4 regions of the Pseudomonas sp. LBUM1657 genome follow, and region 2 is predicted to be linked to each of the others. Evidence: predicted binding sites of a transcription regulator. Region 2 holds the regulator's gene; each other region holds the start of a gene.
What was found. Region 2 encodes sigma-54, which starts transcription at its own class of promoters, with help from an activator protein. Its sites were predicted from a motif close to ANTGGCATNNANNTTGCTNT; they were not measured.
Positions count from the first base shown of each region.

Region 1: the regulator sigma-54 is predicted to act here: its motif matches at 2,667-2,686, upstream of ACA055_RS07545 (flagellar basal body rod protein FlgF).
Region 3: the regulator sigma-54 is predicted to act here: its motif matches at 2,413-2,432, upstream of glnA (glutamate--ammonia ligase).
Region 4: the regulator sigma-54 is predicted to act here: its motif matches at 2,027-2,046, upstream of ACA055_RS08680 (circularly permuted type 2 ATP-grasp protein).

Region 1 is NZ_CP166799.1:1,658,657-1,662,452, reverse strand. Features, by position in the region: gene ACA055_RS07560 (flagellar basal body P-ring protein FlgI) at 1-250, opposite strand, end outside; gene flgH (flagellar basal body L-ring protein FlgH) at 293-988, opposite strand; gene flgG (flagellar basal-body rod protein FlgG) at 1,041-1,826, opposite strand; gene ACA055_RS07545 (flagellar basal body rod protein FlgF) at 1,872-2,612, opposite strand; gene ACA055_RS07540 (sigma-54-dependent transcriptional regulator) at 2,933-3,796, opposite strand, start outside.
Region 2 is NZ_CP166799.1:931,690-935,485, forward strand. Features, by position in the region: gene ptsN (PTS IIA-like nitrogen regulatory protein PtsN) at 1-392, opposite strand, end outside; gene hpf (ribosome hibernation-promoting factor, HPF/YfiA family) at 405-713, opposite strand; gene ACA055_RS04190 (RNA polymerase factor sigma-54) at 788-2,281, opposite strand; gene lptB (LPS export ABC transporter ATP-binding protein) at 2,560-3,285, opposite strand; gene lptA (lipopolysaccharide transport periplasmic protein LptA) at 3,285-3,796, opposite strand, start outside.
Region 3 is NZ_CP166799.1:332,317-336,112, forward strand. Features, by position in the region: gene ACA055_RS01585 (DUF4124 domain-containing protein) at 1-101, opposite strand, end outside; gene ACA055_RS01590 (DUF4124 domain-containing protein) at 98-613, opposite strand; gene glnA (glutamate--ammonia ligase) at 910-2,316, opposite strand; gene thiI (tRNA uracil 4-sulfurtransferase ThiI) at 2,647-3,796, shown strand, end outside.
Region 4 is NZ_CP166799.1:1,885,210-1,889,005, forward strand. Features, by position in the region: gene speE (polyamine aminopropyltransferase) at 1-683, shown strand, start outside; gene ACA055_RS08670 (hypothetical protein) at 891-1,124, shown strand; gene ACA055_RS08675 (ribonuclease E inhibitor RraB) at 1,339-1,680, shown strand; gene ACA055_RS08680 (circularly permuted type 2 ATP-grasp protein) at 2,079-3,488, shown strand; gene ACA055_RS08685 (alpha-E domain-containing protein) at 3,501-3,796, shown strand, end outside.

The DNA.
Region 1 (3,796 bases), 730 kb from region 2:
CGGCACTGATCGATACGGCGGCGACGTTCTTCAACTGCACGTTGCCCGAACCCGGCGGCACCTTGATACCGAACTGCGAGAGCATGTTGTTGAAGGTCTGCAGGGTGAACGGCGTCTGGGTCGTCTGGTCACCGGTACCATTAAGCCCGACCACCAGGCCGTAGCCGATCAATTGGTTGGACCGCACGCCGGAGATACTGGCGATGTCCTTCAGCCGCTCGGCTTGAGCATTGAAGGCTGCGGACAGCATCAGGGCGGCCACCAGAAGGTGCTTAAGATTCAACGTGACCACCTAGAAAGGGAACAGCGGGCTGAGGAAGAAACGGTCGAACCAGCCTGGCTGACTCGCATCGGCAAAGGCACCGGTGCCCGAATAGGTGATGCGCGCATCGGCGACACGGGTCGACGAAACGGTGTTGTCGGTGGCGATGTCATCAGCACGAACGAGCCCGGCAATCCGCACCAGTTCATCACCGGTATTGAGGGTCAGCCACTTCTCGCCACGCACGGCGATGATGCCGTTGGGCAACACGTCGGCGACGGTCACCGTGATCGAGCCGGTCAGGCTGTTGCTCTGGCCGGACTTGCTGTCGCCCTTGGTCGCGCGATCGCCTTCATAACCGACGTCCAGGCTCAGGTCGCCACCGCCCACCGGGTTATTGGTGCTCAGGCCACCACCAAAAAACGAGCTCAGGCCAATGTCGGCCTTGCTGTTCTTGGCCACTTGCGAGTTGGCGTTTTTGCTGGCCTGGGTCCGCTCGTTCAGGGTGATGGTGATGATGTCACCGACCCGGAACGCCTTGCGGTCGCTGTACAGGTTCTGTTCGAAACCGGCCTGGTAGATCGAGCCGTTATTGGCGGCAGCCGGCAGCGGCGTGCGCGGCAACACCGGGGCGTAGTAAGGGTCATTGGGCTTGGGCGTCGGGGCGACGCAGCCCGCGAGTGCAGTGATGCCACTCAGTGCCAGAACAGATACAAAGCGATTCATGACCCTACCTCACGGTGTTGCAGGCGGCCTCATGGCCGCCTCATAGACTTGATTACAGATTCTGCGTTACGAACGAGAGCATCTGGTCGGCGGTGGAGATCACCTTGGAGTTCATCTCGTAGGCGCGCTGAGTGGTGATCATGTTGACCATCTCCTCAACGGTGCTGACGTTGGAAGTTTCCAGGGTGTTCTGCAGCGTGGTGCCGAACCCGGCCAGGCCTGGCGTGCCGACTTGCGGCGCACCACTGGCAGCGGTTTCCAGGAACAGGTTGTTACCCACCGCTTGCAGGCCGGCCGGGTTGATGAAGTCGGCGGTTTGCAGGTTGCCGATCACCTGGGCGGCCGGGTTGCCGGCAACGGTGACGGACACGGTGCCGTCGCGACCGACCGTGAAGGTCTGGGCGTCGTTCGGGATGACAATGGCCGGTTCCAGGGCGAAGCCGCTGGCGTTCACGATCTGACCGTTGGAGTCGAGGTGGAACGTACCGTCACGGGTGTAGGACGTGGTACCGTCCGGCTGCAGAATCTGGAAGAAACCGCGACCGTCGATGGCCATGTCCAGCGGCTGTTCGGTGGTTTGCAGGCTGCCGGCGGTGAAGTTTTTCTGGGTGCCGACAATGCGCACACCGGTACCCAATTGCAGACCCGACGGCAGTTCGCTGTCCTGGGTCGACTGGGCGCCTGGCTGGCGCTTGATCTGGTAGAGCAAGTCCTGGAACTCGGCGCGATCACGTTTGAAACCCGTGGTCGACACGTTGGCCAGGTTGTTGGAAATAGTCGTCAGGTTGGTGTCCTGGGCGGACAGACCTGTTTTGGCAACCCATAGAGCCGGAAGCATTCGATTCTCCTCGTGCGCCTGTTTTACGGCGCGACGTTCTGATAATTAGCTGATCTGCAAGACCCGAGCCATGGCCTGGTCGTCTTCTTTGGCGGTGTTCATCATCTTGATGTGCAGCTCGAACTGCTTGGCCAGGGCCAGCACCGAGGTCATCTCTTCCACGGCATTGACGTTGCTCGACTCGAGGAACCCGGACACCAGCTTGACGTTGGCATCGGCTTGCGCCGGCTTGCCGTCCTTGGTGTGGATCGAACCGTCCAGGCCTTTGGTCATGTTCCTGAAGTCAGGGTTGACCAGTTTGATGCGGTCGACTTCCGCCATCACGCGAGGACCTTCGCCCATCGCACGAATGCTGATGGTGCCGTCCTCGCCCACTTCGATTTGCTGCTCGGGTGGCACGGCAATCGGCCCGCCATTGCCCAGCACCGGCATACCGTTGCCGGCCCGTAGCACGCCGAGGGCGTCAACGTTCAGGCTGCCGGTACGCACGTAGCTTTCACCGCCGTCAGGGTTCTGTAGCGCGATCCAACCGTTGCCCTGCACCGCGACATCCAGATCACGGCCGGTTTCCACCAGCGCGCCAGGAGAGAAGTCGGTGGCCGGGCGTTCGGACATGGCAAACGCACGCGCCGGAAAGCTGTCACCGAACACCGGCATCGAACGCGCCTGCTCCAGGTCTTTCTGGAAACCGTTGGTGGAGATGTTCGCCAGGTTGTTGGCATGAGCCTTCTGCGCCAGTGCATTCTGGCTGGCGCCGGTCATTGCCACATAAAGGTACTTGTCCACGCTCTTTCCTCTGCATGCCGGACGTTTGCCGCCCACCGCTTTACTGCTGAGCCACAAGCAATTTGCAGACCAACTTTTTTCTGGCGACGCGGGGCCCGGCAAACAAAGGACTTGAGGGGTTCAGAGGGGGATTGGGGATTGTGTCGAAGACGAAAAACCGGCGGTGTTATGCCGGTAAGTGGCAACGGCTGACGTTGAGGTGGACTGGACTACCGCCTTCGCGAGCAAGCCCGCTCCCACATTTGATCGAGCCAAACACAAATTAAATGTGGGAGCGGGCTTGCTCGCGAAGGGTCCATCACAGGCAAAACAGCTATCGGCTATGACTCGCTCTTGCCGACTTCATACTCACGCAACTTATTGGCAATAGTCGTATGCGAAACCCCCAACCGCTTACCCAATTGCCGACTGCTCGGATGCTCGGAATACAAGCGCTCCAGCACAGCTTTCTCGAAGCGCCCAACAATCGCATCCAACCCACCCTCGAGCGAGAAGTCGCCAAGGGGCTGACGCACGCCGTAATCCGGCAGACGAATATGCTCGGCCTTGACCGTCCCGCCTTCGCACAGGGAAACCGCCTGGAACAGCACGTTTTCCAGCTGTCGCACATTGCCCGGCCAATGGTAGTGACTGAGCCGCTCCATCGCCGCCGGTGCCAGCTTCGGCAGCGGGCAACCAATCTGCCGACTGGCCTGATCGAGGAAGTGTTCCACCAGCGGCGTCAAACCATCGAGGCACTCGCGCAGTGGCGGAATGTGCAAGGACAACACGTTCAAGCGGTGATACAGATCCTGACGAAACTCACCGCGCGCGCACAGCTCGGAAAGATCGACCTGCGTTGCGCAGATCACCCGTACGTCCAGATAAACCTCTTCATCGCTGCCTACACGCCGGAAGCAACCGTCCTGCAAAAAGCGCAGCAATTTCACCTGCAAGCGCGGGCTCATTTCCCCGACGCCATCGAGAAACAGCGTACCGCCCGCCGTCAGCTCCAGCAGCCCAAGCTTGCCTTCGGCCCGCGCGCCTTCGAAGGCGCCGGGGCCATAGCCGAACAGTTCGGTCTCGGCCATCGACTCCGGCAGACCAGCGCAGTTGAGTGCCATCAATGGCGACTGCCCCCGCGGACTCGCCAGGTGACAGGCTCGCGCCAACAACTCTTTACCGGTGCCGGTTTCGCCTTCTAT
Region 2 (3,796 bases):
CGCACGTCCTTGCGATCGAGCATGCTGGCGATCTGGCGCAGTAGCTCCAGGTGCGCATCGGTGGCGGCTTCCGGGACCAATAGAACGAACAACAGGTCAACCGGGGCGCCGTCGATGGCGTCGAAATCGATGGGCGCGTCCAAGTGCATCAAGGCACTGATGGGCAAAGTGCAGCCCTTGAGGCGGCAGTGAGGAATGGCGATGCCGTTACCAAAACCGGTAGAACCGAGTTTTTCACGGGCAATCAGAGCCTCGAAGACATCTTGCATCTCCAGATCCGGCACTTCGCGATGGATGAGGTTGGCAATTTGCTCGAGGGCTTTCTTTTTACTGCCGCCCGGCACGTTCACGAGGGAACGGCCGGGGGTCAGGATGCTTTCAAGTCGGATCATGGGTTGGGAGTGTTAACGACCGGTCGCGCCCTGGAGGAGGCTCTGGGTCTTTTCCTTATGCTTTTTGAGTTGTTTATCCAGCTTGTCGGTCAGTGCGTCGATCGCCGCGTACATATCGGTATGTTCCGCATTGGCGACCACTTCATTGCCGGGAATATGCAACGTGGCTTCGATTTTCTGCTTGAGCTTTTCGACCGTCATCGTGACTTGCACGTTGGTGATCTTGTCGAAATGCCTCTCTAGTCGTTCGAGTTTTTCGCCGATGTAGGAGCGAAGAGGTTCGGTCACTTCCAGTTGGTGTCCACTGATGTTGACTTGCATACAGCTTCTCCTTCGTTGCCAGTGCATAAAGCGGCAGGCAGAAATACCTGCCACTGGAACGCTGTGGCGTGGCTCTACATCAACCGCTTGCGTTCGCTCGAAGGCGCGATCCCGAGAGATTCGCGGTACTTGGCGACGGTGCGGCGAGCCACCTGAATGCCTTGTGCCTCCAGTAAACCAGCGATCTTGCTGTCACTCAACGGCTTTTTCTGATTTTCCGCGGCAACCAGTTTTTTGATGATCGCGCGAATCGCTGTGGACGAGCATTCACCGCCCTCGGAGGTGCTGACGTGGCTGGAGAAAAAGTATTTCAGTTCATAGATTCCCCGCGGGGTATGCATGAATTTCTGCGTGGTCACCCGTGAAATCGTCGATTCGTGCATGCCCACTGCTTCGGCAATGTCATGCAGGACCAGCGGTTTCATGGCTTCGTCGCCGTACTCCAGGAAGCCGCGTTGATGCTCGACAATCTGGGTGGCCACTTTCATCAGGGTTTCGTTGCGGCTTTGCAGGCTCTTGATGAACCAGCGAGCCTCTTGCAACTGGTTGCGCATGAAGGTGTTGTCGGCGCTGGTGTCGGCGCGGCGAACAAACCCGGCGTATTGGGCGTTGACCCGCAGCCGTGGCACCGATTCCTGATTGAGCTCTACCAGCCAGCGTTCGTTGTCCTTGCGCACGATCACGTCGGGAACGACGTATTCGGCTTCACTGGACTCGATCTGCGAGCCTGGGCGCGGGTTGAGGCTCTGGACCAGTTCGATGACCTGGCGCAGTTCATCTTCCTTGAGCTTCATGCGCCGCATCAGCTGGCTGTAGTCGCGGCTGCCAAGCAGGTCGATGTAATCGGTGACCAGACGCTTGGCCTCGGTCAACCAAGGCGTCTTGGCGGGCAACTGGCGCAATTGCAGCAGCAGGCATTCACCCAGGTTGCGGGCGCCGATGCCGGCGGGCTCGAATTGCTGGATGCGGTGCAGGACGGCTTCGATCTCGTCCAGTTCGATGTCCAGTTCCGGATCGAAGGCTTCGAGAATTTCCTCAAGGGTTTCGTCCAGGTAGCCCTGATTATTGATGCAATCGATCAGGGTCACGGCAATCAGGCGATCGGTGTCGGACATCGGTGCCAGGTTCAGTTGCCACAGCAGGTGGCTTTGCAGGCTCTCGCCGGCCGAAGTACGGGTGGTGAAATCCCACTCGTCGTCATCGTTGCTTGGCAAGCTGCTGGCGCTGGTCTGGTAGACGTCTTCCCATGCGGTGTCGACGGGCAGCTCGTTAGGGATGCGCTCGTTCCAGTCACCTTCCTCGAGGTTATCCACCGTCGGGGCGGTTTCCTGGTAGGAGGGTTCCGAAACATCGGCGTTAGGTTGCTGTTCGGCTTTATCGGCCAAGGGATCGGCATTATCGAAGTCGTCGCCTTCTTCCTGGCGTTCGAGCATCGGATTGGACTCCAGGGCCTCCTGGATTTCCTGTTGCAGGTCCAGGGTCGACAATTGGAGCAGGCGGATGGCCTGTTGCAGCTGCGGTGTCATCGTCAGCTGCTGGCCCATTCTCAAGACTAGCGATGGTTTCATGGCAGGGGCTTAACACCTTATTCGCCGGCGCACATGCGCCATCCACTACAGAGCGCCGGAGCGCCAAACATAAGCAAATTATATGCCTGAAACTGAACTGTTTGCCTAGAGCGCCGTAACAATAAAAAACTATAAAGCTTTATTGACGCGTTGCTCATGCTTGTCAGTGGCCGAATACCTTGAAAGCGATGTGTTTGCCTGGAGCGCTCTTCTCAAGAAAAACTATAAAGTTTTTATTGAAAAGGGCGCTCTGGCGATCGCCTGGGACACCTCAGCGCTTACAGGCGGAACTCATGGCCCAGATACACTTCCTTGACCAGTTCGTTGGCCAGGATGGTGGCAGAGTCGCCTTCGGCGATCAGTTGGCCATCGTTGACAATGTAGGCGGTTTCGCAGATATCCAGGGTTTCACGGACGTTGTGGTCAGTGATCAACACGCCAATGCCCTTGGCCTTGAGGTGATGGATGATCTGCTTGATGTCGCCCACCGAAATCGGGTCCACACCTGCGAAGGGTTCGTCGAGGAGGATGAATTTCGGGTTGGTAGCCAGTGCACGGGCGATTTCCACGCGGCGGCGTTCACCGCCGGACAGGCTCATGCCGAGGTTGTCTCGGATGTGGCTGATGTGGAATTCCTGCAGCAGGCTTTCCAGTTCCTTGCGACGATCGGCCTTGTCGAGTTCCTTGCGGGTCTCGAGGATTGCCATGATGTTGTCGGCTACCGAGAGTTTGCGAAAGATCGACGCTTCCTGCGGAAGATAGCCGATGCCGGCCTTTGCACGGCCGTGCATCGGCTGGTGGCTGACGTCCAGATCGTCGATCAGTACGCGGCCCTGATCGGCCTGTACCAGGCCGACAATCATGTAGAAACAGGTGGTCTTGCCGGCGCCGTTGGGACCCAGCAGGCCGACGATTTGACCGCTGTCGATGGACAGGCTGACGTCGCGCACGACCTGGCGGCTCTTGTAGCTCTTGGCCAGATGCTGAGCTTTCAGAGTTGCCATTACTGGGCCTTTTGCTCGTCGGTTTTCTTCTTCGGCTGGATCACCATGTCAATGCGCGGACGCGACTCGGTGACTTTGCTGCCCGTGGCGCGACCGGCGCTGGCGAGCTTCTTGTTGGTGTCGTAGACGATTTTCTCGCCTTGGGTGACGTTGCCGTCCTTGTCGATGACTTTAGCGCGATCGATCAGCACGACGCGGTCTTGCGAGGCGTGGTACTGGATAGTCACCCCGTAGCCCTGGACCGGTTTTGTATCGCCCGCAGTTTGCAGTTGCTCGAAGTAGGCAAGGTTGCCCACCGAGGTCACTACATCAATGTCGCCGGCAGGGGTGCGAGTGATGGTCACGGTGTTGCCGGTAACCTTCATCGAGCCCTGGGTAATGATCACGTCACCTTTATAGGTGGCAATACCATTTTTATCGTCCAGTTGGGCGTCGTCGGCCTGGATGCGGATAGGCTGCTCTTGATCGTTCGGCAGAGCCCAGGCGCTCACGCTTCCCAGTGCTGCGCCCA
Region 3 (3,796 bases), 600 kb from region 2:
GTGAATACCCGATTGCCCTGGGCGTCGACGTAAGTGAAGACCTCGGCCGATGCAGAAAGGGCCATCAACGAAAGGCTCGCGATCAGCAGCCAGCGCCTCATGGCTTGTGTACGCGTTGTACGGTGAAGGTCACGGTGGGGCTTTGTTGCACGATGTTTTCCCCGTCGATCACCTGCACCGCGAGGCTATGTAATCCGCGATCGATGTTCACCAATTGCAGGATCGGTACGTTACTGGGTTGGCCGTAAGGCTGATCGTCCAGCAATAACCTGAATAGATGCGGCCCTTGCAGGCGCGGCTTGATCAGGACGCTGACGGTGAAGGTGCCGTTGTTGGCGCGCAGGGCCTCTGTGGTGGGCAGGCCGGTCAGTTCCAGCACCTCATAGGCGCTGCGGGGCTGCTCACGGTTGTCAGCCTCTGCAGGCGGTGCAGGTTCTGCCGGTGACTGGCGCTCGATGCTATTGAGTGGGGGCAACTCCACTGGCTGAGCCTTGACGCCATCGGGCGGTTGATTGCTGTAGGCGGTGTTGCCGGCGGCGTCGGTGTACTTATAGATCTGCGCTGCGACGGGCAGGGCGATCAGCAGCAAGATAAATAGAAAACCACGACCCATAAAAACGACCAGAAACGAAAGCGTTGGACTGCAGCATAGGTCAGGGGCGACGGTTGACCCAAGTTGTAAACATTTGGGCATGTTTTTCGAGACCATTTGAACGCCGCCAATCCTTGTTGGAGCGGGCTTGTCCGCGAAGGCGTCGGCAATTCCGGCATCCATGTGTCAGACAGTCCGCTTTCGCGGGCAAGCCCGCTCCCACAGGTTACTTTATTGGTTGTCAAATCCCGGGCATAAAAAAGGCCTCCCGAAGGAGGCCTCTTTTTTGTCACGCCGCTTGCGCAGGCGCTACCGGATCAGCAGCTGTAGTACAGCTCGTATTCCAGTGGGTGTACGAAGGTACGTACTTTGATTTCTTCTTCGCTTTTCAGGGCGATGTAAGCGTCGATGAAGTCGTCGCTGAAAACGCCACCTTTGGTCAGGAACGCACGACCTTTGTCCAGCTCTTCCAGGGCTTCTTTCAGGCTGCCGCAAACTTGTGGGATCTCTTTCGCCTCTTCAGGCGGCAGGTCGTACAGGTTTTTGTCAGCTGCATCGCCAGGGTGGATCTTGTTCTGGATGCCGTCCAGGCCGGCCATCAACAGTGCAGCGAAGCCCAGGTACGGGTTGGCTGCTGGATCCGGGAAGCGGGCTTCGATACGGCGAGCGCGAGGGCTGGACACGTAAGGAATACGGATCGAAGCGGAACGGTTGCGAGCCGAGTAAGCCAGCATCACTGGAGCTTCGAAACCTGGGACCAGACGCTTGTAAGAGTTGGTCGACGGGTTGGTGAAGCCGTTCAGAGCCTTACCGTGCTTGATGATGCCGCCGATGAAGTACAGAGCGGTATCGGACAGGCCGGCATAGCCTTCGCCAGCGAAGGTGTTCTTGCCATCTTTAGCGATGGACAGGTGAACGTGCATACCCGAACCGTTGTCGCCGTACAGTGGCTTAGGCATGAAGGTCGCGGTGCGGCCGTATGCATCAGCAACGTTGTGTACGCAGTACTTCAGGGTCTGAACTTCGTCAGCCTTGGCAACCAGGGTGTTGAACTTCACACCGATTTCGTTCTGGCCGGCAGTCGCCACTTCGTGGTGGTGAACTTCGATGACCAGGCCCATTTCTTCCATGGCGTTGCACATGGAGGTACGGATTTCGTGGTCGTGGTCGAACGGCGGAACAGGGAAGTAGCCGCCTTTGACGCCTGGACGGTGGCCTTTGTTGCCGCCTTCCACGTCTTGGTCGGACATCCAAGAACCTTGTTCAGAGTAGATCTTGAACATGGAGCCGGAGATGTCGGACTTGAACTTCACTTCGTCGAAGATGAAGAATTCTGGCTCTGGACCAACAAATACGGTGTCGCCGATACCGGTCGACTTCAGGTATTCCTCGGCGCGCTTGGCGATCGCACGTGGGTCACGGTCGTAGCCTTGCATGGTCGAAGGCTCGATCACGTCGCAAACCAGGATCAGGGTCGGCTCTTCGGTGAACGGGTCGAGGACGGCAGTGGAGTCATCCGGCATCAGGATCATGTCGGAGGCTTCGATGCCTTTCCAGCCAGCGATGGAGGAACCGTCGAACATTTTGCCTTCTTCGAAGAAAGCTTCATCCAGCGCGTCGCGAGCCGGCATGGTCACGTGGTGCTGAGTGCCTTTGGTGTCCGTGAAGCGCAGATCAATCCACTTGACGTCATGATCTTTGATGAGTTGAACCGACTTCGACATAGTGTCCTCCGGGTGGCTTCGGGCTTAGTAGTGGATGCCCTTAGAATGTGGGTGATGCCGGCGCGAATACTCTGCCAAGGCAACCTGCCTCACAAGGGAGCAAATTGCATGCCAGTGCCCCACCATGGGTTTTTTGCCCCAATATCACGCTTATAAAGGTGCAATGTGCCTTAAAGCAGAAATTCTCGCCCTACAATGTGGCGTTAAAATCGACAAATGACCTGTTTTGGTGCGCGCAAAACCTTCTGCACATTAACTGGTTAAACCTTGAGCAATTTCCGCTATAATCCGCGCCCCCCTTTTTCGGCTGGCCCAGCGCGCGCTGTTTTCATGAAACTAATCGTAAAAGTCTTCCCCGAGATCACCATCAAGAGCCGCCCGGTACGGATGCGTTTCATCCGCCAGTTGGCCAAAAACATCCGTACCGTGCTCCGCGACCTGGACCCGGCTGTGGTGGTGAACGGTGTGTGGGACAATCTCGAGCTGGAAACCCGCGTGAGCGAGCCCAAAGCCCTGAAGGAGATGACCGAGCGCCTGAGCTGCATGCCGGGCATCGCGCATTTCCTGCAGGTCGATGAATACCCGCTGGGCGACTTTGACGACATCGTCGCCAAGTGCAAGCAGCATTTCGGTGATTCACTGGCTGGGAAGATTTTTTCGGTGCGCTGCAAGCGTGCCGGCAAGCATGAATTCAGCTCGATGGATGTCGAGAAATACGTTGGCAGCCAACTGCGTCGTCAGTGCGGCGCCGCCGGAATCTCGCTGAAAGAGCCGCAAATCGAAGTTCGCATCGAAATTCGCGACAAACGGTTGTTCGTGATCCACAACCAGCACAACAGCATCGGCGGTTATCCGCTGGGTGCCCTGGAACAGACGCTTGTGCTGATGTCTGGCGGCTTCGATTCCACTGTTGCCGCCTACCAGATCATGCGCCGTGGCCTGATGAGCCACTTCTGCTTCTTTAATCTGGGCGGACGTGCCCATGAACTGGGCGTCATGGAAGTCGCGCACTTCATCTGGAAGAAGTACGGCAGCTCCCAACGCGTGTTATTTGTCAGTGTGCCGTTCGAGGAAGTACTGGGAGAAATTCTCGGGAAAGTCGATAACAGTCATATGGGTGTGGTTTTGAAGCGTATGATGTTGCGCGCTGCTTCCCGTATTGCCGATCGGCTGGAGATCGAAGCGCTGGTGACCGGCGAAGCGATCTCCCAGGTGTCGAGCCAGACGCTGCCGAACCTGTCCGTGATCGACTGCGTGACCGACAAGCTGGTCTTGCGTCCGCTGATCGCCAGTCACAAGCAGGACATCATCGACCTGGCCAACGAAATCGGCACCGCTGATTTTGCCAAGCACATGCCGGAGTACTGCGGGGTCATCTCGGTGAACCCCAAGACCCACGCCAAGCGTCCGCGCGTGGAGCATGAAGAGAAAGAATTCGACATGGCGGTCCTTGAGCGTGCGCTCGAGAACGCCAAGCTGG
Region 4 (3,796 bases), 950 kb from region 2:
ACCACGAGATGCTCACCCACGTACCGATCATCGCCCATGGTTCCGCCAAGCGCGTGTTGATCATCGGTGGCGGCGACGGTGGCATGCTGCGTGAGGTGGCCAAGCACCGCAGCATCGAGCACATCACCATGGTCGAGATCGACGGCACCGTGGTCGAGATGTGCAAGCAGTTCCTGCCGAACCACTCCAAGGGGTCGTTCGATGATCCACGCCTGAATCTGGTGATCGACGACGGCATGCGCTTCGTCGCCACCACCACCGACAAGTTCGACGTGATCATTTCTGACTCCACCGACCCGATCGGTCCGGGTGAAGTGCTGTTCTCGGAAAACTTCTACCAGGCCTGCCGTCGCTGCCTGAACGAAGGCGGCATCCTGGTGACCCAGAACGGCACGCCGTTCATGCAAATCGGCGAAGTCAAAACCACCGCGGGTCGTCTGCGTAGCCTGTTCCCGGACTGGCACTTCTATCAGGCAGCCGTGCCGACCTACATCGGCGGCGCCATGACTTTTGCCTGGGGCGCGACCAATACCGCCTATCGCAAATTGTCCCGCGAAACCCTGCAGCAACGCTTCGCCGGCAGCGGCATCATTACCCGCTACTACAACCCGGAAATCCACATCGGCGCCTTCGCCTTGCCGCAATACGTGCTGCAAGCGGTGAACAAGCCAAGCAACGACTGAAAATTTACGCATTGCCTGTGGGAGCGGGCTTGCTCGCGAAGAGGGAGTGTCAGTCAATATTATTGTTGCCTGAGTCACCGCCTTCGCGAGCAAGCCCGCTCCCACAGGTTTTTCAAGGCTAAGCGCTGTAATCCGTTTGAACGATCAGTCAGGGCAAAAGTCCAGATAGTTGTAAGCCCATTTGCGGGTTTTATCGAGGAGGCACTGATGCAAAAGTGGAAAATCACTTTCGTGGATGATCACGGTGAAACAGTCGATGAAGTCTTTGAGTGCGAGGAGTGCCCGAACAACGAGCAAGCCGCCAAACTCATCAAGGCCCGGCTCCTTCCTGTCGCTGCCGAACTGGATCTGAACGATCTGGAAGGGCGAACCGATGACGCGAGCGTCAAAAGTCTTAAAACCCAGAACAGCATACAAATCCTCGGCATTACTCCCGTCTGATACTCCTCTTGTCACATTTGCATCCAGGCCTTGGCAGCGGCTCTGACTTGGGGCTACTCTGCAACCGAGATCAGCGAATGGATCGCTAAGGTCTGGTCTTGTCAGCTACATGCTTGCTTCCCACCGGTAACGTTGTTGCCGCATCGCTCGCACCATTCGGTTGCGAGCGCCGGGAATACGGAAAGTCTATCCATCAGTATGAGGGGGACGTTTCATGAGCACAGCCTATCAAGAAGACATCAGCAGCAGCGTGCTGCGCCGCATGAAAGAAGGCGGTTTCGACTTTTCACGGTTCCATCCCATCGAGTTCTACGCCATTTTCCCGGACGAGGAGCGGGCGCGCAGGGCGGCAGGGCATTACTGTGGTGAATCCTTGAATGCACAGATCAGTGTGCGCGATGACGGCGCGTGGTATCTGGAACTGAGCAAAGTGATGTACGCCACCTATGACGGCATCGGCGACTTTGAGCAGGGCTTCGAGGCGGTGGTCGAGCCTTTGGGCGGCATCATGGAAGGATGGGGCGTCAAACAGGAGGTACGAGGGCGACTCGCATAACTTATGAACAGTGACAACACTCAGTAACGGCTGACCTTAGGGTTGGCCGTTTTCGTTTGTGGGCACTGGAAAAGTATCTGGCAAAACCCTGAAACAAGAATGCGGCGCAAAAAAAACCGCCTGAGCAGGCGGCTAAAAGGGAAGTCGGGTCAGCTATTTCAGCGAATGCTTGGATTATCGGCATCGCCGTCCGGGCAGTGAAATCAACTCTGGCTATGCTGGTGATAGGCGACAACATTGCTTCGCAATGAAGCGGGGGCGATCAGGTGGGGGCATTTGCCGCACAGGATTGGTGCGGTGCGTGCGGGGCGGATATCCAACTGATTGATATAAAAGCGTTTATGCCGATGGCACGGGCCTTGCGAAGGCCTGGATGTCCGGGTGACAAGGAGTACGGCATGATCCGCACCTATTTTGATGAAATGTACGATGCCGGCGGCCAGGTCCGCCCGCATTACCGGGAGTTTGCCCGTTGGCTGGCCGAAACGCCTGACGAGCTTTTGGCACAACGGCGACGCGAGGCCGATCTGCTGTTTCATCGCGCCGGGATTACCTTCACGCTCTACGGTGACGAGCAAGGGACAGAGCGCCTGATTCCCTTCGACACCATTCCCCGCAGCATCCCCGCCAGCGAATGGCGAGTCGTCGAGCGCGGTTGTATTCAGCGGGTCAAGGCGTTGAACATGTTTCTCGCTGACCTTTATCACGAGCAGCGCATCATCAAGGCCGGCATTATTCCGGCCGAGCAAGTGCTGGCCAACGAGCAATACCAGTTGGCGATGCAAGGGCTCGATTTGCACCGGGATATCTATTCCCACATCTCTGGCGTCGATCTGGTGCGCGATGGCGACGGCACGTACTACGTGCTCGAAGACAATCTTCGTACACCGAGCGGCGTGAGCTACATGCTTGAAGACCGCAAGATGATGATGCGGCTGTTCCCCGAATTGTTCTCGGCACAGCGTATTGCACCTATCGATCATTACCCGAACTTGCTGCTCGACACCCTGAAAAGCTCCAGCCCGATCGATAATCCGAGCGTGGTGGTGCTGACCCCAGGGCGTTTCAACAGCGCGTTCTTCGAGCATGCGTTCCTGGCTCGGGAAATGGGCGTTGAACTGGTGGAGGGCGCGGATCTGTTCGTACGGGACGACAAGGTGTTCATGCGCACCACCGACGGGCCGAAAGCGGTCGACGTGATCTACCGTCGCCTCGACGATGCCTTCCTCGATCCGCTGGCGTTCAATCCGGATTCGATGCTCGGCGTACCGGGGCTGTTGTCATCCTACCGCTCTGGCAATGTCGTGTTGGCGAATGCCATCGGCACCGGGGTTGCGGACGACAAGTCGGTGTATCCATTCGTCACGGACATGATCCGTTTCTACCTGGATGAAGAGCCGATCCTGAAGAACGTGCCGACGTGGCAGTGTCGTAATCCCACTGAACTGTCCCACGTGCTGGCCAATCTTCCGGACCTGGTGGTCAAGGAAACCCAGGGCTCCGGCGGTTACGGAATGCTGGTGGGGCCGGCGGCTTCGGCGGCGGAAATCGAATCGTTCCGCGCGCGGATCAAAGCCAAGCCCCACGCGTATATCGCACAACCGACGCTGTCGCTGTCGACCTGTCCGACCTTTGTCGAAAACGGCATCGCTCCACGCCATATCGACCTGCGTCCGTTTGTATTGTCTGGCCGCGAAACCCGGGTTGTGCCCGGCGGTTTGACCCGTGTCGCCCTGCGCGAAGGCTCCCTGGTGGTGAACTCCTCCCAGGGTGGCGGAACCAAGGACACCTGGGTGGTCGAGGATTGAAGGAAGCCTGCCATGTTAAGTAGAACTGCCTCGGATTTGTATTGGATGTCGCGTTACCTGGAGCGGGCGGAAAACCTCGCGCGGATGCTCGACATCAGTTATTCGCTGTCGCTGATGCCTCAGGATGGTCGCGGTGACGGCCTGCACGAACTGGCCATGCCGTTGCTGATTACCGGCACCCTGGACGATTACCTGGAGCGTCACGGCGATCTGCATGCCGAACGGCTGCTGCATTTTTTTGCCCTGGACGCGGCCAACCCGGCGAGCATCTACAGCTGCCTCGGCGCCGCGCGGGCCAGTGCCCATGC